2 regions of the Paenibacillus nanchangensis genome follow, and region 2 is predicted to be linked to the other one. Evidence: riboswitches for the same ligand, from Rfam matches in the RefSeq annotation. Region 2 holds a riboswitch; the other holds the start of a gene.
The links. Region 2 has a riboswitch for thiamine pyrophosphate ahead of ACE6ED_RS17185 (ABC transporter substrate-binding protein). Riboswitches for the same ligand answer to the same signal wherever they lie in the genome.
Positions count from the first base shown of each region.

Region 1: another riboswitch for thiamine pyrophosphate. It lies ahead of ACE6ED_RS27175 (ABC transporter ATP-binding protein); the one in region 2 lies ahead of ACE6ED_RS17185 (ABC transporter substrate-binding protein).

Region 1 covers NZ_JBHOFD010000050.1:23,013-37,839, reverse strand. Annotated here, with positions in the region: gene ACE6ED_RS27195 (hypothetical protein) at 1-317, shown strand, start outside; gene ACE6ED_RS27190 (GNAT family N-acetyltransferase) at 479-1,099, opposite strand; gene ACE6ED_RS27185 (AraC family transcriptional regulator) at 1,337-2,206, shown strand; gene ACE6ED_RS27180 (S-layer homology domain-containing protein) at 2,509-3,171, shown strand; TPP riboswitch at 3,305-3,407, shown strand; gene ACE6ED_RS27175 (ABC transporter ATP-binding protein) at 3,477-4,268, shown strand; gene ACE6ED_RS27170 (ABC transporter permease) at 4,255-5,088, shown strand; gene ACE6ED_RS27165 (ABC transporter substrate-binding protein) at 5,081-6,208, shown strand; gene thiM (hydroxyethylthiazole kinase) at 6,501-7,313, shown strand; gene thiD (bifunctional hydroxymethylpyrimidine kinase/phosphomethylpyrimidine kinase) at 7,310-8,122, shown strand; gene thiE (thiamine phosphate synthase) at 8,119-8,886, shown strand; gene ACE6ED_RS27145 (VWA domain-containing protein) at 9,113-10,357, opposite strand; gene ACE6ED_RS27140 (DUF5682 family protein) at 10,359-12,713, opposite strand; gene ACE6ED_RS27135 (ATP-binding protein) at 12,710-13,828, opposite strand; gene ACE6ED_RS27130 (HEAT repeat domain-containing protein) at 13,897-14,827, opposite strand, start outside.
Region 2 covers NZ_JBHOFD010000020.1:121,439-136,265, reverse strand. Annotated here, with positions in the region: gene ACE6ED_RS17200 (ABC transporter ATP-binding protein) at 80-931, opposite strand; gene ACE6ED_RS17195 (ABC transporter permease) at 947-1,714, opposite strand; gene ACE6ED_RS17190 (thiamine-binding protein) at 1,711-2,004, opposite strand; gene ACE6ED_RS17185 (ABC transporter substrate-binding protein) at 2,087-3,163, opposite strand; TPP riboswitch at 3,339-3,450, opposite strand; gene ACE6ED_RS17180 (cobalamin-dependent protein) at 3,681-4,760, shown strand; gene ACE6ED_RS17175 (ATP-binding protein) at 4,893-6,575, shown strand; gene ACE6ED_RS17170 (hypothetical protein) at 6,584-8,026, opposite strand; gene ACE6ED_RS17165 (pyridoxamine 5'-phosphate oxidase family protein) at 8,216-8,641, shown strand; gene ACE6ED_RS17160 (hypothetical protein) at 8,822-9,052, opposite strand; gene ACE6ED_RS17155 (EAL domain-containing protein) at 9,086-10,129, shown strand; gene ACE6ED_RS17150 (response regulator transcription factor) at 10,200-10,874, shown strand; gene ACE6ED_RS17145 (HAMP domain-containing sensor histidine kinase) at 10,871-12,364, shown strand; gene ACE6ED_RS17140 (ABC transporter ATP-binding protein) at 12,427-13,338, shown strand; gene ACE6ED_RS17135 (ABC transporter permease) at 13,335-14,051, shown strand; gene ACE6ED_RS17130 (ABC transporter permease) at 14,052-14,780, shown strand.

The sequences.
Region 1 (14,827 bases), on a different contig from region 2:
GCCACCGGATGATCCAATGGGCCGATGCCCGGTTCGCCTACCGGTACGCCGGCGGGCCAAAGCCGGAGCCCAAGCCGAAATACGGCAAGGCGCACGCGCGGCATGAACGCCAGGGATGGCTGATGCATCTGTTCGCCTGGGCGATCGGCTGCGCCGTGCTGTATGGGATGATTTGGTTTGTCGGGGACGCCGGGCGCACCGAGCAGCTGGCGGGAACGCTCCGGCTGTGGTCCATCATCCTGGCGATCGATTTTGCGATCAGCTTCAGCTATACCTTGTGGCCCAAACAGGATAAAACGGGTGTGAAGTCGGCTTAAGTACAGCAGGCCTCCCCTGTAACCTGAGCAACGCCTCTACCCGGGCCGCGTTTGTCTATCTTGCAGCAATAAAGCAGGCCGCCAAGTGTTGGACGGCCTGCTTTTTGTCTTGTATGAAATTTAGGCGTAAAGTGCCGCGAAACCGGTTAAGAGTGGACTTTTTAAAGAAGCCGCTTGGCCATCCGGTACAATCCGATTGAAGGTTTATTAACCTCACCTGTGATGCGGTAGCCCATCCGTTCATACAACTGGAGCGCTTTGTCATTATCTTTTTTTACCGTCAGGGAAGATTTGGAGAATCCGTGCTTAACCGCCTGCTCTTCGGCGTAAACGATCAGACGGGAACCGACGCCAAGCCCTCTGCTCTCCGGCATTGTTGCCAGTGTTCCAATGTGAAATTCATCTTTGAATCCCTCTTTGAGCGTTATCGCGGAATAAAAGTCCTGCGGATGCAGGAGATGATAACCGATCAGCCTCAGCTTCCGAATGGACAGCAGAGCAGTCAGTGTTGGCCAAGCCAGCCGGTTTAAGAGCGGTACGGGGTAGCAGGTAACAAGTCCAAGCGTCCGGCCGTTTCTTTTGGCTTCAAAAGCATGATGATGGCTGAACCGGTTACTCCTCCCCCGCCACAGCCATTCGAACGTCTTGTGGATGGTGTCCCGATTCGTTGAACCTGCCAACAGTTGTGCAAAATCGCCCAGCGCAAACAAATTCAGTTTAGCTCCCGCAGCCGATGCGGCTTCCGCCTTGACAATGCTCAGTTCCTGATCCGCCTTCACCATTCCCTCGCCTCCTTGGTTGGTTAGATTAAGATAGCTTTAGCTCCCAGGATGTTCATTTATTTTCCTTTTTTTGCTTATACCGCTATCCTACTACATCTGCAGCGCCGTTGCACTTCCTGCCTGCTCCTCCTGTCTTTTCCCGCTCCGTCCATAATCGCACACAAAATCAAAACAAACGCGATGCAGGCAGTCATAATAGAGTTATTCCTATTTTTGAGAGAAAGGCGGCTAACCGGCATGGATACCTATCATCGGATTCAGGAAGCGGTAAATTATATCGAATCCCGCTTGGATCAAAAACTGCACATCAGCGCGATTGCGGACAACGCGTGTTATTCCCCTTTTCATTTTCAGCGGCTGTTTCTCGCCATTACAGGCTACACCGTTCAGGAGTACATCACAAAAAGAAGGCTGACCGAGGCTGCGGCCCGGCTTCAGCAGCAGGACATCGGCGTGCTCGACGCCGCGGTCGGCGCAATGTACGGCTCACAGGAGGCTTTCACCCGCGCATTCGAGAGCTTTACCGGCTCCACACCCGGCAAATTCCGTAAGGACAAGCCGGCTTTTGGCGGAATTGCGCCGATCCGTTTGGACGCCGGCAGTCTGCCGCGCCGGAGCAGCGAGCTGTCTATCGACAAACCTGATTTTCACAACTTTGCAGACAAAACAGTGATCGGGGTGGAATACCGCACCAATCTGAATGATGACCGCCACTATTCCGCGATCCCCGGCTTCTACGACGATTTCGGGCGGAACGGCCGGTTTGCCAACATTCCGGGCAAAATCGCGCCTGATATGAATGTTGGTGCGGCGTGCCATTTTGCGGACAACGGCGATTTCTCATTTGTTATTGGCGAAGAAACAAGCCCGGAAGCTGATGCTCCCGAGGGATATGTCAAAATCACTATCCCCGGCGGACTATACGCCGTCTTCAAAGTTCAATCATTTGCGGCCGTACCGGATGTCCGCGATTATATTTACGGTGTCTGGCTGCCATCCTCCAAATATGAGCGGCGCGAAGGACCCGATTATGAAGTAACAGATGTACTCGCTTCCCATTATCCTGATCGGCTGCGGATGAAAATTTATATTCCGGTCACCGAATAAAAGGCAGCGGAGTACTGCTGCGAGGTAAGTGTAGCGATGCTGCAAGGTACCCTACATCATAACCTACCGCGGAGAGGAACGGAACGCTCATGGTGTTCATGGTGCTCTTGGTGCTCTTGGTGCTCTTGGTGCTCTTGGTGCTCTTGGTGTTCATGAACCGCCCGAACAACGAATGCTTACAGCGACAGCAGCCTAACCCACAGCGGGCTGCAAGCCTGCAACCTTTCCTGCATTTGGGCCGTCAGGGGAGTAAGGCAGGCAGGCCGAGGCCGTCTGCACTCCTGTATAAGAGGTGACCTACTATGCCAACCAAACACCGTGTTTTCGCCGCCGCGCTATCGCTTGCCTTGCTCTCCGGGATTGTCGGAGGTTCGCTGCATGCGGCGGGTTCGGGTTTTAGCGACATCGCTTCCTTAGAAGGCAAAACCAAAATTGAAGCCCTGCGTGAGCAAGGTGTGATCAAAGGAGTTGACGGCTCCCGCTTCCTGCCGGACGCCGCACTCAGCTCGGGCCAAGGCATTCAGCTTATTTCCGAAGGCTTCCAGTTCAGTCTGGCCTCTATCCTCTTTATCAAGGCACCGCTCGCAAGCGATATCTTCACCCGGGTGCCCGATAAAGCCTGGTATGCGCAGGCGTTTTTAAACGTTCATTACAACGAAGTGAACATTCCCGCAGACATCGATCCTGCCGCGCCGATGACCAGAGAAATGTATATCCACCTGCTGGATCAGGCGATGCAAAAAGCCGGCGGACTGCCAATGGTCAAGCTTAATCCTGTCGACATCGCGGACGAAGATCAACTGACACCGGATTACCAAGGCAGCGTGCAGCGCGCAATTTCCCGGGGCGTCATTACCCTGGACGATGACAACAAATTCCGTCCACAGGAATCCGTCACCCGGGCAGATGCAGCGGTGATGCTGTACAACGCGCTTGATTATCTGAAGCAGCATCCGCAGCCTTAAGCGGGAACCGTTCCGGCACAAGGCGAGCAAGGCGTATAACGTCGAGGCTTCATCAGCCGCTTTTTTCAAATTGGCCCTTTACAACCAGACATAATATGGTATAGTAAAAAGCGTTTATTAACCGAATAGACCTGTCATTCACTAGGGGAGCCGGCCGGCTGAGACGAAGCGCACGCTTCGGACCCTTGGAACCTGATCTGGATCATACCAGCGGAGGGAAGTGGAGCTTCTTGAGAGACGACGCCAATAGATTGCCGGCGGCGCCGGCTTGTATATGAAGACCCGTCCTGACCCGCTGGGAAAGGATGGGTCTTTTTTGTCGCGTAGGCCTGGAGGGATGTCCAATTGAAAAGCTGATCGAAGTTCATCAAGTTTCTTACTCTTACGTTTCCCCTGCCGCTCCCGTTATCAAAAATCTGAGCCTGCATATTTCCCGGGGACAGTTTGTTTCAATCGTCGGACCCAGCGGATGCGGCAAAAGCACCCTGTTCAAGCTGGCGGCCGGTCTCCTGGAGCCCGAATCGGGAACCATTCTGCTGAACGGGCGTGACGGCTCCCGGCTCGGACGCGTTGCCTACATGCCCCAGCAGGATTTGCTGCTGCCCTGGAAAACGGTACTCGCCAACTGCCTGCTGCCGGTCATGGTGCGTCGCGGCGACCGCAAGCAAGCACGGGAAAATGTGCTTCGGATGCTGGAGCGGTTTGGCCTCGGGGAGCGCGTGAACGCCTACCCGGATGAATTGTCGGGCGGGATGCGGCAGCGGGCCGCTTTGCTCCGCACTTTGATGCATGGCGGGGAGCTTCTGCTCCTGGACGAGCCGTTTGGCGCGCTTGATGCCATGACCAAACGGGAAATGCACGGCTGGCTGCTGCCGCTCCTCAGTGAATTAAATCTCACTGTGCTGTTTATCACCCATGATCTGGAGGAGGCCGTGCTGCTCAGCGACCGGGTGCTCGTGATGCCGGCATCGCCCGGGAAGCCGGTGAAGGAGCTGCACATTGATTTGCCCAAGCCGCGAACCGCGGCGGCGGTGTTCACTTCCCGCAGCCAGGAACTTCGTGCCGAACTGGAGGGGATGCTGTATGCGCGTGAATAAATGGCGTACCCGCCTGGTCCGGTGCAAACCGTACCTCCCCTTTTTACTGCTGTCCCTACTGCTGTTAGGCGTATGGGAGGCCGCGGTTCGGAGCGGACGTGTGCCTGATTTCATTCTGCCGGCTCCTACAGCCATCGCACGCGCATTATATGAGGATCGCGGGCTGCTGTTTGGCGTGCATCTTGCCGCCACTTTAAACGAGGTGTTCACCGGACTGCTGCTGTCCGTCGTGCTTGGCGTGCTGTTGGGCGTTGGCATATACGAATCGCGCCGTCTCCGGCAGGCCGTATACCCGATGATTGTAGTCAGCCAAACGCTGCCGCTCATTGCGCTGTCCCCCATATTTGTGCTGTGGTTCGGCTACACGTTGTGGAGCAAAGTCGCCATTGTGTTTTTGACCGCTTTTTTTCCGGTTGTCGTTGGCGTGTACGACGGGCTCCGCGCTGGCGGCACGGTTTATGACGATCTGCTGAGGACAATGGGCGCCACGCGGCGGCAGCGGCTCCTGCATGTGCGGATTCCGCTGGCGCTCCCGTCGTTTTGTTCAGGCCTGAAGCTGGCCGGTGTCTACAGCGTGATTGGAGCGACGGTCGGGGAATGGCTCGGCGGGACTGAAGGCCTGGGGCTGTACAGCCGCCGGATGGCCGGCAATCTGCATACGGACTCTATGTTTGCCGCCGTAGTTTTGCTGTCCGCGATCGGACTTGTGCTGTTTTTGCTTTTTTCCCTGCTTGAGCGTCTTCTCCCCGGAACACGCAAACGCAAACGACAGCCTAAATTGACAACCCTTCAAAGTAAAGGAGATGCCCTGCATGATTAAACAACGAATTCGGCCTTTATTCCTGCTCCTATCGCTCGTTCTTCTCCTTGCCGGCTGCGGAAGCGCCGGTTCGGGGAACTCGGCTGCCTCCGGTTCCGCCTCTTCGCCCGTTGCGTCCGCCGGCACAGCGTTATCGGAAGCGCCGGGAGTACCGGCGGCGGAGGCAGCGGCAGCCGACACCACGGACGGCAGCCCAGCCGCGTCCGGCGCACAGACGGAGCCCGAACGACTCACCTTAATGCTGGACTGGTATCCGAACGCGGTACATACCTTCCTTTATGCGGCTGAGGAAAAAGGATTTTTTGCGGAACAAGGTCTGGAAGTTGAACTGAAAATGCCGGCGGAAACCAATGATGCCCTTCGGCTGGCCGCAGCGGGCACAATCGATCTCGCTTTAACCTATCAGCCGCAGATTTTAATGGCGCGCGGAGAACAGATTCCCGTCAAGTCGGTTGGGGCGGTGGTCCGGCATCCGCTGAATCACCTGATGACGCTGGAGAACAGCGGAATTAAACGTCCCGCGGATCTGGCGGGCCGCACGGTTGGTTACTCCTCGATTCCGCTGTATGAAGCTATGGTCCGCACAATGGTCCGCCAGGACGGCGGCGATCCTGAACAGGTCACACTGCTCGACATCGGCTTTAACCTTGTTCCTTCACTGTCGACAGGCCAAGCGGACGCGATCATGGGCGGGTTCATCAATCACGAGCGGCTTCTGCTGGAGAAGGAAGGCCATTCTGTACGACCGCTGAATCCTGCGGAATACGGGGTGCCGGATTATTACGAGCTGGTGTTTGCGGCCAGCGACCGGACAGTGGATACGAAAACGGAACTTCTAAAACGGTTTATGCAAGCCGCAGCCAAAGGGCAGCAGTACGTACGGGATCACCCCAAAGAGGCGCTGGAACTTTTGCTAAAGCATGAAGAACAGACCTCCCCGCTGGATCCGGATATTGAACAAAAAAGCCTGGAGATCCTGCTGCCGCTAATGGATGCCGGTTCGCAGCCTTTCGGGTACCAGGATGAGGCTTCATGGGATCGTGTGGCGGAGTGGCTGAAGCAAAACGACATGCTTGGCGAAGCTGGCAAAGCTGAAGAAGCTTTTGTTAATTTATTGTAGTTCGTGCAACTGGGGGGGACATTCGCCCAACCGGAAGTACAATTTCGGCATATCAGCCAGCCCAATTTCGACACAACTGCGAGTCCAAGCACACCATAACCTGGAGTCCAATTTCGGCACGTCTGTGAGTCCAAGCCACCATAACCAGGAGTCCAATTTCGGCAAGTCTGTGAGTCCTAGTACACCATAGCCGGAACCATAGCCGGAGTCCGATTTTCGCCGCAGGGGCAGCTAGGTCTTACCTGTTTTTCTTCGGTTCAGTCTTTTTATAACTACCTAAGGAGGGTTTTTGATGAATTTTTTAAAAAAGGTTAGAGAAGCCAATCCGTTAGTTCATAACATTACCAATATTGTCGTAGCCAACTTTACGGCTAATGGGCTGCTTGCGCTTGGCGCCTCCCCTTTTATGGCGGACTCCTGCGAGGAAATGGAGGACGTGGCCGCCCTGGCCGGCGCGGTGGTGCTGAATATCGGGACGCTAAACGACCGGACCATTGAGGCGATGCGGCTAGCGGGCCAAGCCGCGAACAAGCTCGGCGTCCCGCTTGTGCTGGATCCGGTGGGCGCGGGAGCCACGCCTTACCGGACGGAAGTGACTCACCGGCTGATCGCAGAGTTAAAGCTGACGGCCCTGCGCGGCAATGTCGCTGAAATCGCGCATGTTATCGGCGAACAGTGGAGCATCAAAGGCGTTGACGCGGGTGACGGAGACGGCGACCGGCTGGGCCTGGCTGTACGCACGGCCAACAAGCTCGGCTGCATTGTGATCATCACGGGAGCGGAAGACGTGGTCAGCGACGGCAAAACGGCTTATCTGATCCGGGGCGGCGATCCGATCCTCACCCGGGTCACCGGGACAGGCTGTCTTTTGAGCGCAGTGGTTGGCGCATTTTTGGCTGTCGCGGAAAACCACCCGCTGGAAGCGGCCGCCGAAGCGCTGGCTGTTTACGCCGCTGCCGCCGAGCTGGCCGCAGAATCCGCCGGAGACCGCGGGCCCGGAAGCTTCCAGGTGGAGTTCCTCAATATGCTGGCGCGCATCACGCCGGAAGAATGCAGCCGCCGGGCGAATATTGCGCAGGCACAGCTGCCGGTGATATGGGGATGAGCATACCCAAGGCGCTGACAATTGCCGGGACGGACAGCGGCGGCGGTGCCGGTATCCAGGCGGATATCAAAACATTCCAGGAGCTCGGCGTATATGGAATGTCCGCCGTGACGGCGGTGACGGCACAAAACACACTTGGCGTTCAAGGCGTCTATCCGATGGAACCGGAAGCTGTCGCCCGGCAGCTGGATTCCATCGGGGAAGATCTTTCGCCCGAAGCGGTTAAGACCGGCATGCTGTTCAGCGGGGAAATTATTGAAATTGTAGCTTCAAAAATCCGCCAGTATGGATGGAACAGATTGGTGGTGGACCCGGTTATGGTCGCCAAAGGCGGGCAGACGCTGCTGCAGCGGGAGGCGCTGAAGGCGCTGACCACGAGCCTGCTCCCTCTCACTTTGCTCGTAACCCCCAATTTGCCCGAAGCGGAGCTGCTTACCGGCCGCCGGATCGACAATTGGGAAGACCGCATGGACGCCGCTCGTGCCATTCATGCGATGGGAGCGCGTCATGTTCTTGTCAAAGGAGGACATGACGACAACGACAGGCTGTCCGCCGATCTTTTATATGACGGGGAGGCGTTCCACCGGCTTGAAGGCACGCGGATTTATACCCGCAGCACACACGGCACAGGCTGCACCTTTTCGGCTGCAGCAGCGGCTGAGCTGGCCAAAGGGCAGACAGTGAAGGAAGCCTGCGCGACAGCCAAAGCTTTTATCCAGTCGGCGATTGAACATCCGCTTGAAATCGGGGCGGGACACGGGCCAACCAATCATTTTGCATACAAGCTGCTAAGGGGGAGTGTGCAATGAACATCGGTAAAAAACAGCAATGGGCAGCGGACGTGCCGTCCGGCACCGGCATCAACGTCCTCAGTTATTCTTCTCTGGCGGAAGCGGGACGCCTCTCTTCCCATTCGGTCCGCCGGCTGCTCCGGCTTTACTTTATCATGGGGAGTCCAAACTGTGCCGCTGCACCGGAATCGGTGCTTGAGGCGGCTCTCCGCGGCGGCGCAACGCTGTTTCAATTCCGGGAAAAAGGGGCGGGAGCACTAACCGGAACGGCTAAGCTGGAGCTGGCCCTCAAGCTGCAGGCGATCTGCCGCCGGCATGGCGTGCCGTTTATCGTTAATGACGATCTCGACCTGGCTTTGCAGACCGGAGCGGACGGTATGCATATCGGCCAGGACGACATGCCTGCCGCGGAGGTCCGTCGGCTGCTTGGACCGGACAAACTTGTAGGCGTTTCCGCGCATAACCTAGACGAAGCTTACCGTGCCATCCGCGACGGTGCCGATTATTTGGGCATCGGACCGGTGTACCCTACGTCCTCGAAGGATGATGCCCGCGCCGTGCAGGGCACTTCCTTTATCGCCTCCCTGCGTGCGGAGGGCTGCAATATCCCGGTCGTCGGCATTGGCGGAATTACGCTGGAGAACGCGGCACCGGTCATCCGGGCGGGAGCCGACGGCGTGTCGGTCATCTCCGCCATCGCAGCTGCGCCTGCACCGGAACAGGCGGCGGAAACGCTGCTGTCTGATGTAAAACGCACCCTGGCGGAGACCTACTCGGGATAAGCGGGGTTCGGTTTCGCAATTCAAACTGAGCATGAAGCAAAAGGGGCGGTCCCTAAGTCGTATAACGACTTGGGTCCGCCCTCTTCTTGTTCGCTTGCTTGACACCATTGCGTTTGGTTTGGCGCCATTCCGCTTGGCTGCCGTTATACCGTTTGGATATACACTATTGCTCCGCACGGTTTACTGCCATCATCCCGTTTGTCTCATGCCAAAGTGCCGGTGGCGGTCACATCGTGCCGATCTTTTTAGCCAGCTCGGCAAGGTCAAGCCCCTTTAGCGCACCTTCCACCAGCTCCGGCAGTTTGCCGGGGGTGCAGGCGAAGCAGGGTGTTCCGTTCCGGCTGAGGGTCCGCGCCAGCCGTTCATCGTAAAACGGCTTGCCGTGGTCGGACAGCGCCAGCAGTCCAAGCGTGCGCACGCCCGCTTCGTTCAGCTCGCGCATGCGCTGGATCAACCGGGACTGATTCCCGCCTTCGTACAGATCGGATACGATGATAAACAGCGTTTTTTTCGGCTCGGTAATAAACTGCTCGCAGTACGCCACTGACTTGTTAATATCGGTGCCGCCGCCAAGCTGAACGCCAAACAGCATATCGACGGGATCGTTCGCACATGTCTCCGTTAAATCGACCACCTCAGTGTCAAATACCACCACCCGCGTCTCCAGCGCGGGAATCGAAGCAAAAATCGAACCAATGACGGACGCCCAAATTACCGAATCCGCCATCGAGCCGCTTTGGTCGATATCAACGATGACCGTCCATTCCTTACTGCGCTTGGAGCGGTCAAAATAATAAAACCGTTCGGGAATAATCCGCTTCAGCCCGGTGTCGTAATGCTTCAGGTTGCGGCTGATCGTCCGTTTCCAGTCGATTCCGCTGAGAGAAGGCAGCGGTGTATGCTCCCGCCGGTTCAGCGCGCCCGTAACCGCCCTGCGGATGTCCTGCTCCATCCGCTTCACCAGCTCATCGACCACCTCTTTGACCAGGATGCGGGCGGTTTCCTTAGTTTTTTCGGGTATCTTGCCTTTCAGCTGAAGCAGCGTGCCGACCATCTGGATATCCGGTTTGACGGTTGCCAGCAGTTCCGGCTCAAATAGCAGCTGCTTCCATCCCTTGCGCTCCATCGCATCCTGCTGGATGATCGAGACAACGTCTTCCGGAAATAAAGACCGGACATCGCCCAGCCATTTGGACAAACGCGGGGCCGACGGTCCAGTGCCGCCCTGGCGTCCTGCACTTCTGCCCGACCCCGTAGCAGCTCCTTCCGTCGACTCGTCGTAAATCGCCGCGAGCGCTTCATCCATAATCCGTTCTTCCTCGGACAGCTCTCTTACGCCGCCTCCCGCGCATTCATTCAGCCTTGATTCGGCCGCTTGCCCTAGCACCAGCCTCCAGCGGATCGCCTGTGCCTGTGCCTGTTCTTGTGTCTGTCCCTGTTCTTGTGCCTGTTCTTGTGCCTGATCCGCCATATTAAAAGTCCCCGAAATCGAAATCGTTAAGTTCGTCTATCATCTGGTTTTCTTCCTCCTTCAACTCGTCGGTAAGCAGGACCGACGCCTCCTCCGGATGAATCCCCCACAGCTCGCCGAGCAGCTCTGCAACCATAATTTTTTCCCCGGGAGAAAATGCGCTGAACGCTCTCCTTAAAAACACCAATGCGCGCATGAACTGCTCCCGGTCGAGTGAAGCAATATAGCTGTCCAGCTGTTCCCACAAACTCATCCGCGACAGCAGGGCGTAACGGTTGCGCAGGGACAGCCCTTCAAACCAGCCGGCTCCCAGCTCAGCCGGGATGCCCGGCGACAGACGCCGCGACACTTCCGCCCCGCATTCTTCGGCACTGAGTTTGCCGCGCTCCATCAGGATGGCGCAGGCAAATCCGGATAATCTCGGATTGCGGTCATCCCGCTCGGCCAGCACGCCGAGCTCCTGTTCCCACAGCACCTCATCCACCGCTTCATGATGGGCGGACGCAATGGCGCTTAACTCATTCATCGCCGTGATCATGCCGGTAGCAGCTTCATCATTACAGCCGGAGGCGTCGACCAAATACAGCGCGGACCGGTGGAACAGCTGCTCCATCAGCGGAACCAGCGGTGCGGTGTCAATCTTGCGGATATCGCCAAAGCCAATAACCGCCGACAGCCCCGAAGCGGCTGATGCCATTTGAACGACATCCCGGCTGTCCGCTGCAAGCCGCTGCAGTGTATGGACCGCCTCGCCGAGCTGCTTGGTCATGCCGCATTCACAGGCAATCCTGATCAGCGACGCCGCTTCCGCCACGGAGGCGCAGGCTTCCAGCCGCTGCTTCAATACGTAAGCGGCGGCAAGTTCAACCGTCTCCCCAAGCAGTGTTGCTTCCACCACCTGAATTTCGGTTTCCGGTGTCCATCTAGCGGCCCACTCTTCCTTCCAAGCGGCGGCATCGGCCGCAAGCCGCTTGCGCTCGGCAAACGGAACGCCGAGCAGAACCAGCCGATGCAGCAAAAACGACCGGTTCAGATCGAGGTAGGCTGCCTCCGCAGAAGACACGCGGCGGTTCTCGCGTAAATCGAGCGGCAAATCGGCGGCAACCGGGGTTTTGTATTTTTCCAGCTTCAGCTGTTTGAACTGGCGGTTCAAATCATCCTGGATCGGGGTTTGGCTGACACCTTCCGCCAGCTCTCCGATCGCCGTTCCGACGTCGAGCCGGGCCAGGCTGTCGGCCACGGCGGACAACTCGCCCCGGCCAAGCAGCGTAAGCGCAGCGTCGCGCAAATCCTTCAGCACAGGGGCGCTGCCGCCGTGCAGCGCCGCAAGCGACTCCGCCATCCGGACCGCCTCAATCACTTCAGCCGTGGAACGGTGCGTCCCCCGCTCCCGCATCATCCGTGCGGCGGAACTGAGGTAGCGGTAGGGCAGATCCTCCGGCGTCCCTTCCGTCATCGCTTCCCACATTTGCTGATAATAATAAGGGGCTTCGTTGCCCGCGCCGTAGCCCGACATGCTGGACAGCTTGTAATAGGAATACGGCATCAACGTCAGCTTGGAAGATACGGCCGGAAGAAGTGCCAATTCCTCGTCGCTCATGATTCCGTCCGTGTGTTCCAATTCGGCGGCATGGTAAGCGCCGCAGATGACCACAATTTTGCCCGGCTCATGGCCTGAAGCGATAAAATGGGCAATCTGCCGCCGCATATAGGCTTCACGCACAGCGTTTTTGGCAAATTCCTGCTGCTCGTTGATCCGCTCCGCTTCCTCGGTCAGTTCACGAAGCGAAGCAGAAAACGCGTGAAGTGCGGTCCGGTAGGCTCCGGCACTGCCGTTATGCTCGAAATTCCGTTCCCAATACGTCTCGTAATCGTCTTCTCCTGCTAGGCGGGCAATCCGCTTATATACCGATTCTTCCCGCTTTGACGGATCTTGGCTATCCCAGCCAGGTTCTGCCGGGCTGCCGTTATCCCCCGCGGGTTCCACCGGATGGGTCCGGCCCTGCCCGAGCGCAAGAACAACCGAAGTCGGAAGGTCGATGAACGCGCAGGCCGCGCCGTTGTCCGCTGCCCATTTCATAGCCTGATATTCCGGCGAATACACTGCAAACGGCCACAGCACGGTCCGGACCGGCAGCTCTTCGGTAAAAGCGAGGATCGCCACAGGCGGTTTTGTCTCCGGCCGGGTCAGGTGGGGGATTTCGCCGCTGGCATCCGACGGCCCTTCGATCAGCACACAGGTCGGCCGGATGGTCTCCAGCGTTTCAAGCAGATGCCGCGCCCCGCCCGGCGACAAATGTCTTACGCCAAAGACGTAAGGCGATTCAAGCTGGGAAGAGGACGTCTGCCGACTCATCCGTTCATCTCCTTGCAGGCTTCATACAAACCGCGCCATTCGCTGCCGCGTTTCTTCATCACATGGTCCAGGTATTCCTTCCAGACCAGCCGGTCCTTGTCGTCATCTTTGACGATCGCGCCCTGCAACCCTGCCGCCAGGTCGGCATCGGTCAACTCGCCGCCGCCAAAGCTTGCGGCAAGCGCCATACTGTTCGTCAGCAGGGAAATCGCTTCGGCAGTCGAAATGACGCCGGCAGGCGATTTTACCTTTTCCTTGCGGTCCAGCGTCATGCCCGTCCGCAGCTCCCGGAAAATCGTCACGACCTTCAGCAGCGCTTCGTCGGCCGGCGCAGCCGCCTGCAAATCATAAGCAGAAGCGATTTCGCGCACCCGCTTCTTCACGATCTCGACTTCAGTCGACAGGTCCGAAGGCGCCGGAAGCACGATGATATTAAACCGCCGCTTCAGGGCGGCGGACATTTCATTTACGCCACGGTCCCTCGTGTTGGCGGTTGCGATCATGGAAAAACCTTTGCTGGCGCTTAATTCAGTGCCCAGCTCCGGTACGGTCACCGTTTTCTCCGACAAAATGGAAATCAGCGCATCCTGCACCTCGGAAGCACACCGCGAAATTTCCTCGAACCGGGCGATCCCGCCGTCTGCCATCGACCGCATAATCGGGCTTTGGACAAGGGCCTCCTGGCTCGGACCATTAGCGAGCAGCATCGCATAGTTCCAGGAGTAGCGGACCTGCTCCTCCGTCGTTCCTGCCGTTCCCTGTACCACCCGGCCGGAATTGCCGCACACTGCAGCGGCTAGATTTTCGGACAGCCAGGATTTTGCTGTTCCCGGTTCGCCGATCAGCAGCAGCGCCCGGTCGGTGACCAGTGTCGCAATCGCCATCTCTACAAGCCGCCGGTTGCCGATGTATTTTGGCGTAATTTCCATTCCGCCCGCCTGGCCGCCGCAGATGAAGGTGAGCACAGAACGCGGCGACATCTGCCAGCCTGCCGGTACGTTCCCGGTGTCATGTTTGCGGAGCGCTTCAAGCTCTTCCTTGTACAATATTTCCGCAGGAAGCCGCATCCGGTTTTCTGTCTGATCTGTTTGTGCTGCTTTTGCCGTCTTTGCCATGCCTTCATCTCCTCATTTTGTTCAAAGTTTATCTTTACCGTGTACGAATTCTTAGCTTACGTTATTGGCTAATCGCGCCGGCCGCGCATCTTGTCGATTACATATTCCAGCTGCTTGACACACTCGTAGCGGTATAAGGACAAAGCTGCCTGCAGTCTGTCCGCATATCCATCGGGGAGCTCGCACAGCTTTTCGAACACAAACGGCTCAAACTGGTAAGAGGTAGCGTTGCGTTTGTCTTCGATGGCTGCTACAAGCAGCTCATGCCGTTCTTCCTTTGGCGCTTCCGCGCGTTCCAGGCCTTCCAGGAGCAGAGCACCGGACTTATTCCGGAATTCCGGATTTTTTTTCAGCTTCTCGCGGAGATAATTCACCGCGGCTTCGTGGCCCGGTCTTGCAAACACGCACACCAGCTTCAGCATGTCGCGGGAAATGAACCAGTCCAGCCAGCGCGGATCCCATTTCTCTTGAATCCGCTCTGTTGAAGCCAGTACATTCCGGTAATAGGAATCGTTCCGGTATTCACTGCGCCACACCGCGTCAAAAGGAACATACGCATGCTCGGACACCATGCGCTCGACCGTTTGGAGCAGCTCCTTCTCGCGTTGTACCGCTTTCTTGGAAATGACGCCTTTCAGTTTGCTTGTTGTGGAGCCCACGTAGCGCTCATACAATTCTTCCGGCGGCAGCACCTGATGAGCCAGACGGAAGGTATTGGATAAATACCGCGCGTTCTCTTCCTCCAGTTTGGAGAGCAGCTCCATTCCTTCCTCCGAGCCGGAGGCTTCAACATAACCCGCGCAGTAATCCGTCACCTCCAGCCAGCCAAGCGAGGTGTAAACGGCAGCATGCTCCGCTATGAAACGGGCCAACGCATCAAGCTGAGGTCCACGTACGCTGCCCAGCGCGGTCAGCACACTCTCGAGCTTCGAGTTTAATGTTTTCGCCTGTTTCTTGTCCTCAATTTCGAGCCCCTGCCTTACCAGCTCTTCCAGCTGC
Region 2 (14,827 bases):
GGACCCCCCTAAGATAAGTGTGCTTAAGTGTACTATCATAGGGGGATTTCTGTGCCTGTCCAGCACGTGCTCAGGCTGATTAGACCCGTTGTCTTGCGCTCTTCGACTGTTCTTGCCGCATCCGCTCCGACAGCTCCCGTTTCAGCCGGAGAAAATCGGGATCGTCCGTGATCGACTCTCTTCTCGGCCGCTCGAACGGAACTTCGACCGTCTGCAGCACGGTGCCGGGGCGGCCGGAGAAGACGTAAATCCGGTCCGACAGCAGCAGCGCTTCTTCGATATTGTGGGTGATGAACAGCACGGAGCGCCGGTTCTCCTCCCACAATTCAAGCAGCCAGTGCTGCATGTCGCTGCGGGTGAGCGCATCAAGCGCGCTGAACGGCTCATCCAGCAGCATTAGCTCCTGGGGGGCGAGCAGCGCCCGCAGGAATGCGGCCCGCTGCTGCATGCCGCCCGACAGCATATGCGGATAAGCCCGCTCGAAGCCCGCAAGGCCGGCCCGGCGCAGCCATTCCCAAGCCTCCTCCCGCGCATTCCCGGGGAGCCGGCCGCGGATTTCCCGCGCCAGCAGCACGTTATCCTCTATGGTCCGCCAGGGGAACAAAGCGGGCTGCTGCGGCATGTAGCTGATTTGCCCGCGTTTACCGGTGCTGTCTTGGCCGTTCATCCGGATGTGTCCCCGGTCCGGACGGACCAGCCCGCCGATGATGTGGAACAACGTGCTTTTGCCGCAGCCGGAGGGACCGAGAATCGACACGAATTCTCCCGGGTCCACTGTCAGCGAGACGCCGCCAAGCACTTGCGTGGTACGCCGTCCGCGGCCGTAGCTAAGGTGCACATCGCAAACCTCCAGCGCGGGTACCGCAATGTTTTGCCGGCTTGTGTCCCGTCCGTCTTTTGGATCGGCTGATATTACTGGGGTTACCGTCATCTGCACTCGCCTCTTTCATGGTTTGGATGGTTTGCGCGGCTTCCAGCGGACAAGCCATTTTTCCAGCAGCGCCATCGCCGCGAACAGCACCAGGCTGAGCAAAACGATAATCGCGATGGCAACGAACATCCGGTCCGTACGGTAAGCCGATTTCTGCAGCAGCATGTAGTAGCCGATCCCCCGGTCCGAACCGATCCATTCCGCCACCACCGCTCCCATCACCGCATAAGAGGCGGATATTTTAATGCCCGAGAATAGGGACGGCACCGAATGGGGCAGCTCCAGCTTGGTGAAAATCTGCCAGCGGCCCGCTCCCGCCATCTTCATATAATTCATCATGGACGCATCGGTCTGATTCAATCCGCCCATCATCGCTACGGCGACGGGGAAAAAGCAGACTAGGGTAATCAGCACGATTTTCGGCAGCAGTCCAAATCCGAACCAAATTACAAGCAGAGGGCCAAGGGCGATGGAAGGCACGTTCTGGCTGAGGATCAGCAGCGGATAAAACGCTCTTTTGACCCAGGGGAGCAGGTGGAGCAGTACTGCGCAGACAATGCCCACGCCTGTTCCTATCGGAAACCCCGTCAGCGTCAGGCGGAGTGTAGCCAGCGTATGTTCCCACAGACCTTGGCCGCCGTTGGAGGTTTCGCGGTAAATGTCTCCGGGACTCGGCAAAATCCAGTCTTCAATGTCAAAATAGGCGGTCGCAAGCTGCCAAAGTCCCAAAAAGAAGACGACCGCCACGAAGGGCGGCCAGATCTGCTTCCAATAGCGGCTCACGGCCGGTATTTCTCCGTCAGTTTCTCCATGCTGATCCCCTTGGGGTTGTGGGCGATCTTGATCTGCGAAATCACGCTTGGGCTGCCCGCTTCAATCAGCGCAGCATGCATCTCGCGTACGACATCAAGCAGCTGCTCCAGTTCGCCTTCCATTGTCGTTTCCAGCGGATTCACTTGATGTTTTACGCCGGAGCGCTGGATGACTTCAATCGCTTTGTCCACATAGGGAATGGAATCCTCATTATTTGGGGTTTTCGGAATAACTTGAATGCTCAGCAGCGTATTGGCCATGATTGCTCATCCTTTCGAATTAGGAGATTGATAAGTTCAAAGAATACAGGGAAGCGGAGTTGTCCCCCTTTATAACCGCTGTTTACTCCGGCAAAAACTCGTTGGTGAACGCTTCTTCCGCCTTAAGCGGCTGCTCAAGCAGCTTCAGCCCGTACATCCAGTCGGCGTAATCCTTCCACACTTCCAGCTTCTGCTCTCCCCACCGGGGCGCATCATCCTTGTACTTCGGGCTCAGCCATTTCTGGCTGGCCAGCACCAGCTTCGCATCCAGCTCGGGCACCGCCTTGCTGAGAAGCTCCGCCGCTTTCTCCGGCTGGTCGATCGCATACTGGTAGCCCTTGGAGGTCGCTTTCAAAAAGGCTTTGACCAGCTCGGGACGTTCGGCGATTTCTTTTTCGCTCGTCATCAGCACCGGTGTGTAATAATCCAGCTGCGGCGCATAGTCCTTCACATACAGCATATCCAGCGGTTCGCCGCGCAGCTCGGCTTCAATTCCGGTCCATGCATAGAAGATCCAGGCAAAGTCGATGTCCCGTTTAACCGCGGTAAAATAGTCGGCTTCTCCGATATTGATCTGCTTGACCTTGTTTACATCGCCGCCTTCCGGCGCCATAATCGCCTTCATGACCGCAGCTTCTACCGGAGAACCCCAACCGCCGTAAGTTTTGTTCTCAAAATCTTTGGGAGACTTGATTCCCCGGTCGACCGGAGCCGCAAAGCCTGACGTATTATGCTGAATGATTGCGGCAATAGAGACCAGCGGGACGCCCTGCAGACGGGCCAGGGTCAGGTTTTCCTGTACGCCGACGCCAAATGCAGCTTCGCCCGAGGTGACCATCGTATCGGATCCGGCGGATCCGGGCTGCACGATTTCAACGTCAAGTCCTTCTTCCTCGTAGTAGCCCAGATCCCGAGCTGCATACAATCCTGTGTGATTTGTGTTTGGCGTCCAGTCCAAAGCGACCTTGATTTTGGTCAGCTCCTTCGGCGCCGAGGTTTGTTCCGGAGCGGCGCTGGCGGCTGTTCCCCCACCGCTGCCAGCCGCACCGCTGGCGGCGCCTCCGTTGTTCCCTCCGTTAGCGCCGTTTGCCCCGCAGCCTGCAAGTCCCAGCGCAAGCACGAGCGTAAGGCTCAGACGGGCTAATGTCTTGACTCCCATTTTTCTCTCTCCTTTGGCGGGCCGGTTGACCGTCCTCACGACAGCCGGCGATAATCCCGGCTTCATACGCTACCTGCCTGCCGGTCCCACAGGGACCGTTACATTCGTAAGGAAAATAAAAAAACGCCCCGGATCGGGACGTTTGGTGTCGCGGAAAAGTTACGGCTGCTAATTGGGCCGTATGTTCCGTCGTTTCCTACGCTGGCATTATCCAGATCAGGTATAAGGGTCAGTATCTAAGGGATACAATCTCAGCCGGCCGTTATCCAGCACCCCTGGTCTATGAAGTTATCGGGTACAGCTTACTTCACGCTGTATTATAGCCGTCCGCCCGCCGATTGTCCAGAGGGGGTGGAGATTTTATGGAGGTATGGAACAAATTGTTCTCCCTGTAAATTAGGCTTCGACAAAATCTTATAATATAATAAAAAAATATGTGTTTTTATAGGTTCTCATATGTTTTCATAATATGCTCCTATAATGTGCTCTCATTTTGCGGCAGGGGAGGGGAAGAAGGATGCAGACAGCACAACGTGAAGCCGGAACGGTACTGAATGAAATTGCAGACCGGGTGGCCGGGAAAGTGACGGACCTTCAGTACGAACGGCAGCCTGATCTGGTGGACCGCTTCGGTCCGCTCGGCCGGCTCAGAACAAGACAGGATTCGCTGTACCACCTTCGCTACCTGGCAGAGAGCGTGTCGATGGACAGCCCATTGCTGTTCATCCAATATATATCTTGGCTGAAGACGCTGCTGGCTCAGTATAAGGTGACAGACGAGGATTTGCTGATCAACCTGTATTTGATTCGGGACGCGGTGGTTCAGAGTGTGGAAGAACCGCATCTCAAGCTGATACTCAGCTACTTGGACATGGGGATTCATCAGGTGAACACAAAGGAACACCCGCTGCCCTTCATCCGTCCCGGACAGCCTTATGGCGGGGAAGCGGCGGAATACCTCGGACATCTGCTTGGCGGAAGAAGAAGGGAAGCTTCCGTTCTGGCGGCCGGCTTGTATGAGCAGGGCGTGCCAATCCGGGATATCTATATGCATATTTTCCAGGCTTCTCAATATGAAATCGGGAGACTGTGGCAGACAGGGGAGATTACTGTCGCGCAGGAGCATTACTGCACTGCCTGCACACAAAGCATTATTTCGCAGCTGTATCCCAACTGGATCGAAGCCCCGAAGCAGGGGAAAAAGACGCTGGTCGCTTCCGGGGTCGGTGAGGAGCTGCACGAAATCGGTCTGCGGATGGTCGCCGATTTTTTTGAGATGGAAGGCTGGAATACCTATCATCTTGGCGCCAATATGCCGGAAGCCGCACTGATCCGGTTTCTGGCTGACAAGCGGGCGGATGTTGTGGCAATCTCCGCCACAATGACTTACAACATTACCTTGGTCGCACGGCTCATTGAGCGTATCCGTAACGCGGAAGAAACACGGAATGTGAAGATACTGGTGGGCGGTCTCCCCTTTAACATTGACCGGGAGCTGTGGTTCAAAGTGGGCGCGGACGGTTATGCGCCTGATGCCCAAGGCGCCATCGAAGCGGCGGAACGGCTGACCGGAACGGCCGGGAGGCTGGAGCGGTAGATTGCATTGAGGCCGCCCGGTCTGGTCCCGTCCGAAGCTGGTGTACCAGCTTGTGCTGTTATGGGAGGAGGCTACTCATAACAGCCGCTGTAAGAGATACAGGCCAAATGCCGAGATAAAGGTGGGGAACGCGTGAAAGACGAACAGCAGGAAATCGACAGCTTGCGGAAGACCATCGAGGGACTGGTACGCGAGATTGTGCTGGGCCGGGAGCGGGAAGAGCAGAACCTTGCCGAATTCTCCGCGATGAACAACGAGATCATCACCACGCAGCGGCTTTTGGCCAAAAGCAACGCAGAGCTGAAAGCGGCCAAGGAGGAAGCGGACCGCGCCAACCGGGCGAAAAGCAATTTCCTGTCCATGGTCAGTCATGAAATACGAACCCCGATGAATGGCATCACTGGAATGGCTGAGCTGCTGGAGGGCTCGCCTTTATCGGACGAGCAGCTGGATTATGTCGGCGTGATCCGGGAGTCCGCTGATTATTTGCTGCGGATGATCAACGATCTGCTGGACTTGGCGAAATTTGAAGCAGGCGGCCTGGCTCTGGATGTGGAAAAAATGAATATACGCACCGTGCTGGACCATGTATGCCGGCTGCTGGGCCCTGCCTCACAGCAGCGGGGCAATGAGCTGGGGTGCCGGATCGAGGATCGCGTCTCGGACAGCTTGATGGGCGATCGGGCAAAAATCACCCGTATGCTGATCAACCTCATCAATAATGCCGTCAAATTTACGAATAACGGGCAGATTGCTGTAACCATAAGCGTCGGGTCCGAAAGTGAAGAGGCGCAGCGTCTCCGGTTTGAGGTGTCCGACACCGGTGTAGGCATTTCTTCCGTGGATATGCAGCGTCTGTTCCTGCCTTATACACAGGCGCAGCGGCGTGAAGGCGTATCATCCGAAGGCACCGGCCTTGGGCTCGCCATTACCAAGGCTATGGCGGAGCAGATGGAAGGCCAAATCGGCGTGGACAGCGAACTCGGAGTAGGTTCGACCTTCTGGTTCGAGCTTCCGCTGCGCAGAGCCGCGGGAGTTCGAGAGGAGAACCGGGCGCCACAGCAGGACGCCGTACCGCTTTTGGTGCTGCCCGCGATACTGCTCGCCGAAGACCAAGATTTGGGCGCCAAATTGCTTGCGGCGCAGCTCAAAAAGCTCGGCGCCGGTGAAGTGCGGAGGGTGAAAAGCGGCCGGGAAGCCGTGGAGGCCTGGAAGCAGGAGGATTACGCGCTGATTCTGCTGGACAGCCAGCTGGAGGAGTTGGACGGCCCGGAAGCGGCGCAGCAAATCCGCGAGCTGGAGGCGGCCGCGGGAAGATTGCGGACGCCAATCGTCGCCCTGTCGGGCGACGCCACGGAGGAAGGGCGCGAGCGGTGCCTCCGGGCGGGAATGGACGATTGGGCGGCCAAGCCGGTTAAGCTGAACCGGCTGCGCGAGATTGTGGAACGCTGGGCGGCTCCCCGGACCGCGCCGGTCCTTAACATGCAGACCGCCGGAGGAATTCTGGAGCTGGACGGAGATGAAGAGCCGGCTATCCTGCGCTCTTTGCTGGACATGTTCAAGTCGGACACGCCGTCCCGGCTGGAGCAGCTTAAAGCGGCTTTTGCGGGCGGGGATCTGGCGAAGACGGGCCGGATTGCGCACAGTCTCAAATCCGGGAGCTTGGGTCTCGGAGCGGATTATTTTGCTTCGCTCTGCGCTGATATTGAGCGCGCGGCGCATCACGGAGACGGTCCGGCCGCAGGCGCCAAACTGCCGCAGCTGTGCGGCGCTTATCTGGATGCCTGCTCAGCGCTGGAGCAACTGCTGCCCTGACGTTGCGCTTATTCCTTGCTGGGGGATTTCCGGCGTTTGCGCCGGTTCCGGAGAGCCCGCGCGGCTTCACGTACGGTAATGCCAATGCCGATGACAATGCCGCTGAGGGTCACGAACAAAGCCAGATATTCGAAGAGGGAATACCCCTGCAGCTTGCTCCAGTCAATATCGCCTTTCAGGTCTTCAATGACCTGGTTCATCCCGTAAATACCGCCCACCACGGAATACAGCGTAAGGATCATCAGCATCTGATCGCGCCGGTTGGTGCTGAATTTATCCTGGTACTGGAACAGATCATCGAGCGTCTGTTTCACTTCTTCATACAGCTTGTCGTTGCCGTACACCTGCCGCACCTGATAGAACAGCTCCCGTCCTTGCGACTGGGATATCAGCTCCATAAAATAATATTTGGCCGAAAATTTGTTGATAGCCACAATCAGCTCTTCCACCTCTTCGTAGTCTTTTTCCACTTTCAGCTTCGCATGAATGTTGGCCAGCTTGAGCAAAACGATTTTATGAAAAATATTAAGCAGAAGCCCGTAATAATACTCCCCGTACATCTGGTTGACCAATTTCCGCGCCGTCTCCCCCTCCGCTTTGCTCAGGCAGCAGAATGTCTGCTCGTTCATCACATAATGCGTGTCCGGCGCCCAGCGGGTGTAGCCGTGGCGTTTGGTATAATCCGCGATATATTCCGGATCGCTTGCGCTTATGTAAGGTCGTCCTTCGAAATCCATTCCATCCATCTGACCCGCGCGGAACCGCAGCTGTTCATCGATCTCCGCCTCCTCTTCCAGACCGTAGAAAGCCTGAACCATCATCCGTTCGTCCACAAAAAAGGGCAGTGTCTCAAAGTAGGCGCCGGTCATATCGGACCGGTCCAGGAACGGCTCCAGCCCGTCGATTACATGCTTAAACAGAAAATCCTCCGATTGGCGGAAGCTCCGGTCTCCCTCGCGGATACGGGTGTGGTTGTCTTCCTCGGAAACATCCTCCAGCATCCGGAACCGGTCGGCGAATTCCATCGCTTGGCTGAAGGTTAGGCCGTCCCGGCTGATATCGATACGGACCGTCACAAAGCCCACCCGAAACGGGCAAAGCAGGACATCTGTAGACAGGATACGAAATGGCAGCTGAAGATTCGGCGTTTCCAGCATGCCCTCCAATGTTTCTTTGCGCGAATATCGCGTAAAAGCCTCGTTATCCGGCTCATGGGGAAACAGTACATGCGCGGCAAAGGGAAGATAGGACCGTTCCATCCGCTCGTGGGAAACGCAGTATCCTTCGCCGTAATAGGCGTCTTCCAGTTCTTTTTTGTGCAGATAAAATGGAGTGTAGCCATGATGCTCCAAATGCGAAAACAGCTTGCTGCGTTCGCCCTGCCGGATCGAAAAAGGGAAAACAAACTGCAACAGCGCTGTATGCAGGACCGGCTCGCGGCTAGAGTTCATAGGAAATCCCGCCTTTTATACATAGTAGGTTACTTTTTATTATTACCCTGTTTAGAGAAGGAAGTACCCTGAACCTGCCGTTATTCCCGGATTCAATCAGGCCGCAACGGGTACACTACTAGGGAGACTATGGTGCGCTGCGCGGCTTTATGCCCGAAGCGGCGCAGGCGAAAGGGGAGCTATCAAATAATGGACAAAGCAACGCTGGAACAGCGGATCGTTGCCGCTCTTGAAGAGAATCCGTACGGCTCATTCGGAACGGTTGAAGCCGGAAACAAACCGAAGGTGCGTTATATGGCGGTATATCACGAGGGATTAAATGTGTATTTGGCCACCGACCGCAAAACGCACAAGGTGGAGGAGCTTCAGAATAATCCCAACGTGTATCTGCTGCTGGGATACGAAGCAGGGGGCACGAAGGATGTGGTCGAAATCGAGGCGACCGCGTCTGTCTCGAAGGATGAAGGTCTCCGTTCCAAGGTCTGGAATCAGGATCTGGAAAAATGGTTCAGCGGCCCGGAGGACCCGGACTACGTAATTCTTGAACTGAAGCCCGGGCGGATTGAGTACCGCGGGCGCGGGGGAGAACAAGGAGTATGGGAAGGTGGCGCTTGACCGCCAGGATAAAGATGAAAAACAAATGGTTCCGCTTCCGAACAGAAGCGGAGCAAGCCGGCCGGCTCCGCCGCCGGCTTTTTTGCCGTTCGGACTGGCCGCGCCTAGTCGCGCCGTTCACGTTAGCCGTGTCGTTTGCATCAGCCGCGCCGTTCACGCCGACCGAGCCGTTCGCGCCAGCTATGCCCGTTCGCGCCAGCCATGCCCGTTCGCGCCCGCCGTGTCGTTCGCGCCCGCCGTGTTGTTCGCGTCAGCCGCGCCATTCCCGCCAGCCGCGCACCAATTATGCCGTTCACGCTGTGCGCTGTTTGCCATCCTGATTCGCGCAGAAGGCCGGTTCAGCTGCGGGACCGGATATTCACGATCCGTACTCTTTTGTCCGGTGCCAGACATGGTATAATGATGTCGCACATATACCATCCACACACCAAAGGAGGAACGGGAATGGACTGCGGAAGCTGCTCGGTGGTTCCCCCGATTGAAGATGAAGGCGTATTGAGCTGGCTTCCATCTCCTCAGGAGCTCAGCATAAGGCTGGCTGATGCCGGCTGGCAGGTTCGGCAGAAAGCGGATGCGGGCAGCATCCCCTACAGTTCAAAAGAAGAGCTGTTTACACTCCTTCGCACGCTCCGTTCCTGGGAGAATGGGAGCGCGGCAGAGCTTTCGGTCTCCATTTCCGGGGACACCCGGAATGCGGGGCTGCCGCGCTGGTTCCCGCTGCCGGAACTGGAGGCGCGGTTTGCGAACATGAATCTGGTTGAACTGATTGCGAACCGTGAATTTTGCAGCTATATGCAGCCTATTGTGGATGAACAAGAACGGATCGCTGGCTTTGAGATGCTGCTGCGGCCCAAGCCAGGGGGAACGGAGTTTAAGCCTTACGAGCTGTTTGAGATTGCCCACCAGACGGGGTTTCACACGTTTTTGGACCGGGCTGCCCGGATTTCAGCGATTGAAAGCGGCGCACGGCATCTTCCCGCCGGCATCAAAAGATTCATCAATTTCCTCCCTTCGTCGATCTATAATCCAAAGCACTGCCTGACTCATACGTTTGCAACGATTGACCGGTTGGGGCAGAAACCGGAAGACTATGTATTTGAAGTGGTGGAGACGGAAAAAATCGACGATATCGATCACCTGAACCGGATTTTTGCAGAATACCGGCGTCAGGGGGTGCAGGTGGCGCTGGACGATGTGGGGGCCGGTTATTCAACGGTCGAGCTGATGAGCCGCCTTGAGCCGGATTACGTAAAGATTGACCGGAGTCTGGTGACGGACTGCGATACCGATGGCGGAAAGCAGGAAAAAATCGCGTCCATCGTCGCCAAAGCCCGGGCATTCGGCGGAACCGTGCTGGCCGAGGGGATTGAACGGCGGGAAGAATTCCGGATGTGCCGGGAAATCGGCGTCCATCTGGGACAAGGTTATCTGTTCGGCAGGCCGGAGCCGCAGCCTCCGACCGGGCTGTTTGCTGGAGTATGCACATAAGGATTCGACTCCCTGAAGGCGCCAGCTTTCGGGGAGTTTCATTACATAGGACAAAGGAGCGTTACTGGCAATGAGCGGAGTGATATTGTATATCGAGGACGACGGGGAAATCGGCCTCGCCGTCACTAATGATCTGCGCGACCGCGGTTACGCGGTCCGCTGGCTTCAAAGCGGAGAACGGGCGGTGGAGGAAGCGGAAGGGTGCGGGCTTGCGGTGCTGGATGTAATGCTGCCAGGCCTGGACGGATTTACGGTAGGCCAGCGCCTGAAACGGGCCTACCCGCAGCTGCCGATCCTGATGCTGACCGCCAGAACATCAATCGACGACAAGCTGCAGGGTTTGCAGTTTGCAGATGACTACCTGACCAAGCCGTTTCATCCCGATGAACTGGCGGCGCGGATTGAAGTGCTGCGGCGGCGGGGCGGTGCTGGAAGCGCAGAGCCGACACGGCTCGGCCATTTAATTGTGCATGAAGGCGACAACCGGATTGAAGACGGCCGGACCGGGGAGGAAATTGCGCTCACCGGCAAGCAGTTTCAGATTTTTTTCTACATGCTGCGGCATTTAAACCAGATTTTGACCAAGGAACAGATTTATGAAGCGGTCTGGAACGAACCGTATCTTGAGGGCGACAAGACGCTGATGGTGCATATCCGCTACCTCCGCGAAAAAATTGAAGCCGATCCCGCCGATCCCAAGGTGATTGAAACGGTACGGGGCGTCGGCTACCGGATCCGGGCATGAGACGCTTCGGATGGTTTGGCCGTTTCCGGCGTTCGCTCCTTTCCCGTTATTTGCTGATTATATTATCGGCATTCCTGTTTCTCCCGTTGTTTTTTCCGGTAAGCTACATGGTTTACAGCCTCGCTGTCGGCATGGTGTGGGATGGCCCGCCGTCCGCCCGGGAGGCGAATCCGCTTTATCCGTCCGGCAAGGAGCTGGAGCTTGCGTGGCACCGGGAAGCGCTGGCGTTAAGCGGCAAAAGCGCTCCGGAGGTTGATGCAAGGCTGGAGCAACTCGCCCGGAAATATGCGGATGCCGAGCTGTTTTGGGTGGATGCTGACGGCCGGACCCGCCGGCATATGGTGCCCGCTCCCAAGCCGGCTGCTTCGGCGGAACCGGTATCAGCCGGTTTGTCTCTGCCCGAACAGTGGTCGGCATCGGATGCGGTTGTGTTTATGAAAGACAGCTATAACAGCGACCCGTTTACGGCGGTGGCATTTATCGGCGACCGCCCGGATGCCGGACAAGGGTTCATGGCCATCCGGGTCAGCCGCTCGCTTATTGGTGTCGAACCCGCGATGAATACTGCGCCGAACTCGTTTTATTTCGCGGTGTTTTTTGTGATGTTTGTCTTGTTTGTGGCGGTGTCCTGGCTGTTCTTCGCCCACATCCGCCGCCGGCTGACGCGTCTGCAGCAGGCCATGACGCTGCCGGGAGAGGACGGAATTCCGGAAAAAATCCCGGGGGGGAGACCCGACGAAATCGGCATGCTGGAGGAGTCCTTCAACACGATGGTGGGCCAGCTCGCCGACAGCCGGCGCCGCGAACGGGAAGAAGAGGAACTGCGCAAACGGCTGGTAGCCGATTTATCCCATGATTTGCGGACACCGCTGACTGTGATCCGAAGCCATGTCCACAGTCTGCATAAGGAAGGGCTGTCCGAACAGGGCGAAAAATCGCTGGCGCTGATGGACGAGCGGATTGCCGATCTCGGCGCGCTGATCGACAACCTGCTGTCTTACAATTTGCTGTCTTCCGGCCGGATCAAGCTGTCGCTGGAGAGCAGGGAAATGCTGCGGCTGATGCGCGAAAGCGCCGCAGCCTGGTATCCGGTATGGGAAAAAGAAGGATTTGAGATCGATATCGATCTGGGGGGCGAGCCGTTTTATTGGCAGATCGATGTTATTTGGTTCCGGCGTATTCTCGATAACTTCTACCAGAACATCGTCCGCCATGCCGGAAGCGGAAGATATGTCGGTATCCGGCTGACGGAGACTGGCGGAAGGCGGGGGATCGTGATTTCGGACCGGGGACCGGGCATGCAGCATACCTCAGAGGCCAAAGGGGCGGGTCTGGGCCTGGCTATCGTCGATGTGCTTATTTCCCGCATGGATCTGCACTGGAGCGTTGATTCCGGTCCGGAGGGGACCGCCATAACACTGACGGGTCCTGAAGTCTTCGGTCCTGCGGTCTCTGAACTTTCATCCTCCGGGAATTTAAACAAAATTTAAACTTCGGACCTCCTTGTCTTTAACCTTCGGGCGGTATGCTTATTTCCGAGGTGAACAAGACAATGAGCGAAATTGTGATTGAAACGAGTGCATTGACGAAGCAATACCGGGGCCGGGCCGCGGTCGACAATTTAAACCTGAATATTCGGCAAGGCGAAATTTACGGCTTTCTTGGACCAAACGGAGCGGGCAAAACGACGACGATCCGGATGCTGCTCGGACTGATTGCACCCACATCAGGCAGCATCCGGGTATTTGGCAAAGACCTGCGCAAGGACAGGCTGAACATTTTGCGTAAAGTCGGATCGCTGGTGGAGTTTCCGTCTTACTACGGTCATCTATCGGCCATAGAGAATCTGGAGGCGGTCCGGCGTATTCTGGATGCGCCGAAATCGCGAATCGGGGAAGTGCTGGACATCGTCTCCCTTAAGGGTGAGGAGAAGCGTCCGGTCAAAGGTTTTTCGCTTGGTATGAAACAGCGGCTTGGCATCGCTACCGCCCTGCTCGGCAATCCCGAACTGCTGATTCTGGATGAGCCGACCAACGGACTGGACCCGTCGGGGATTCAGGAAATCCGCAGTTTGATCAAGCGGATGCCCGCAGAGCACGGCATCACCGTGCTGGTCTCCAGCCATTTGCTGAGCGAAATCGAGCAGATGGCCGATACGGTCGGCATCATCCGGCAGGGACGGATGGTGTACCAGGATACCATCGCCAGCCTGCAGCAGCGGGCGGCCGGGGAAATGCGGCTGATTGTGTCCGAGCCGCAGGCGGCGTATGAATTCGCCAGACACAAAGGCTACGAAGGAAAAGTGGAGAACGGGGCGCTGCACTACTCCCGGATGAACGACGCGCGAGTGGCGCTGCTGGTCAAATCGCTGGTGGAAAATGGACATGCCGTGTACCGCGTGGAGGAGAAGAGACAGTCGCTGGAGGACTTTTTCCTGCAGGTCGTCGGGGGGGAGAAAGCATGATCGGACGCGCGCTGTCGGCCGACTGGCTGAAAATCCGCGGCAAAGGCGTATGGTTTCTTGTCTTCCTGGGTCCTCTTGGCCTTGCCGCCATGCAGGCGCTGAACTTCGGTCTGCGTTACGATTACCTCGTGAACAGGTATGGGGACGATTTGTGGGGAACGCTTCTGGATAATCTGGCCGATTTCGTGCCGGTTGCCCTTTTCCTGGGAGCGACGCTGCTGTGTTCGCTGATTGGAAATGTGGAGCATCAGATGAGCTCGTGGAAGCAGCTTCTGGCTCTGCCGATCTCTCGCACTTCAGTGTTCCTGTCGAAGCTGATTCTTACTTTGTCACTGCTGGCTGTGTCCTGTGTGCTGCTGTCGGTATCGGCCGCCGCGCTGGGATGGGCGCTTGGGTTCCCGCTTGGCGAGCTGCCTGTAGTTGACCTCATCCGGCTCGGATTCGTGAGCTATGCCGCGGCGCTGCCAGCGGTTTCGCTTCAGCTCTGGATGTCGCTGTCCTTCCGCAATCAAGGATGGCCTGTAACCATCGGCGTATTTGCCGCGGTCTTCTCCTTGTTCGCCGGGGCGGTGTCGGAGTACATTCCGCTGGCCTGGCCGGCCCTGGCCTGGTCGGGACCGCACAAGGAATGGTTTGCAGGCGGAGGCGCCGCGCTTGGTCTGCTGCTGCTGCTGCCCTTTGCGATGCATTTTGCCAGAAAGGATGTGGCTTGAATGTTCAGAAGAATTCTGGCCGCCGAACGGCTCAAGATGTCGAAGGGCAGAATGTGGCTGCTTGTTCTCGCCAGCCCGCTGCTGTCTCTGGCTGTAGGTCTGCTGATGGACGAGTCGGAGGTAGGCTTGACCTGGGCAATGGCCGCCGGGGGGATGTCGATGGTGCACGCCATGCTGCTGCTTCCGATCTTGTCCGGGCTGTTTGCGGCGCTGCTGTGCCGCTACGAGCATACCGACGGAGGCTGGAAGCAGCTGTTATCGCTGCCCGTTACACGCACGGCCGTTTATGTTTCCAAGTTTCTGATGATCGCTTTCCTGCTTGCCTGTACGCAGCTTCTGATGCTGGCGGTGATCGTGGTAATCGGCTTGACCAAAGGCGTGGAAGGAGCGATTCCATGGACGATGCTGCTGCAATGTGTGCTGGGCGGCTGGGTAGCCTGTCTGCCGCTTGCGGCGCTGCAGCTCGCGGTCTCGCAAGCATGGAGCAGCTTCGCGGCTCCGCTTGCGCTGAATGTCAGCTTTACGCTCCCTAACATGCTGATTGCCAACTCTGCGACGTATGGACCTTATTATCCGTGGACACAGCCGATGCTGGCGATGATACCGAGGGGCGAGCAGGACTTTGGAGCGTTTAATCTGCCGCTGGAGAGTTTGCTGATTGTGGTGTTGGGCAGCTTTGTGCTCTTTTTTGGGGCAGGATTTTTGTCCTTCAAACGTAAAGCCGTCTAAGCAGACGGCAGGCCGGAGACGGATTCGGCCCGGGCTTCCGGTGAATG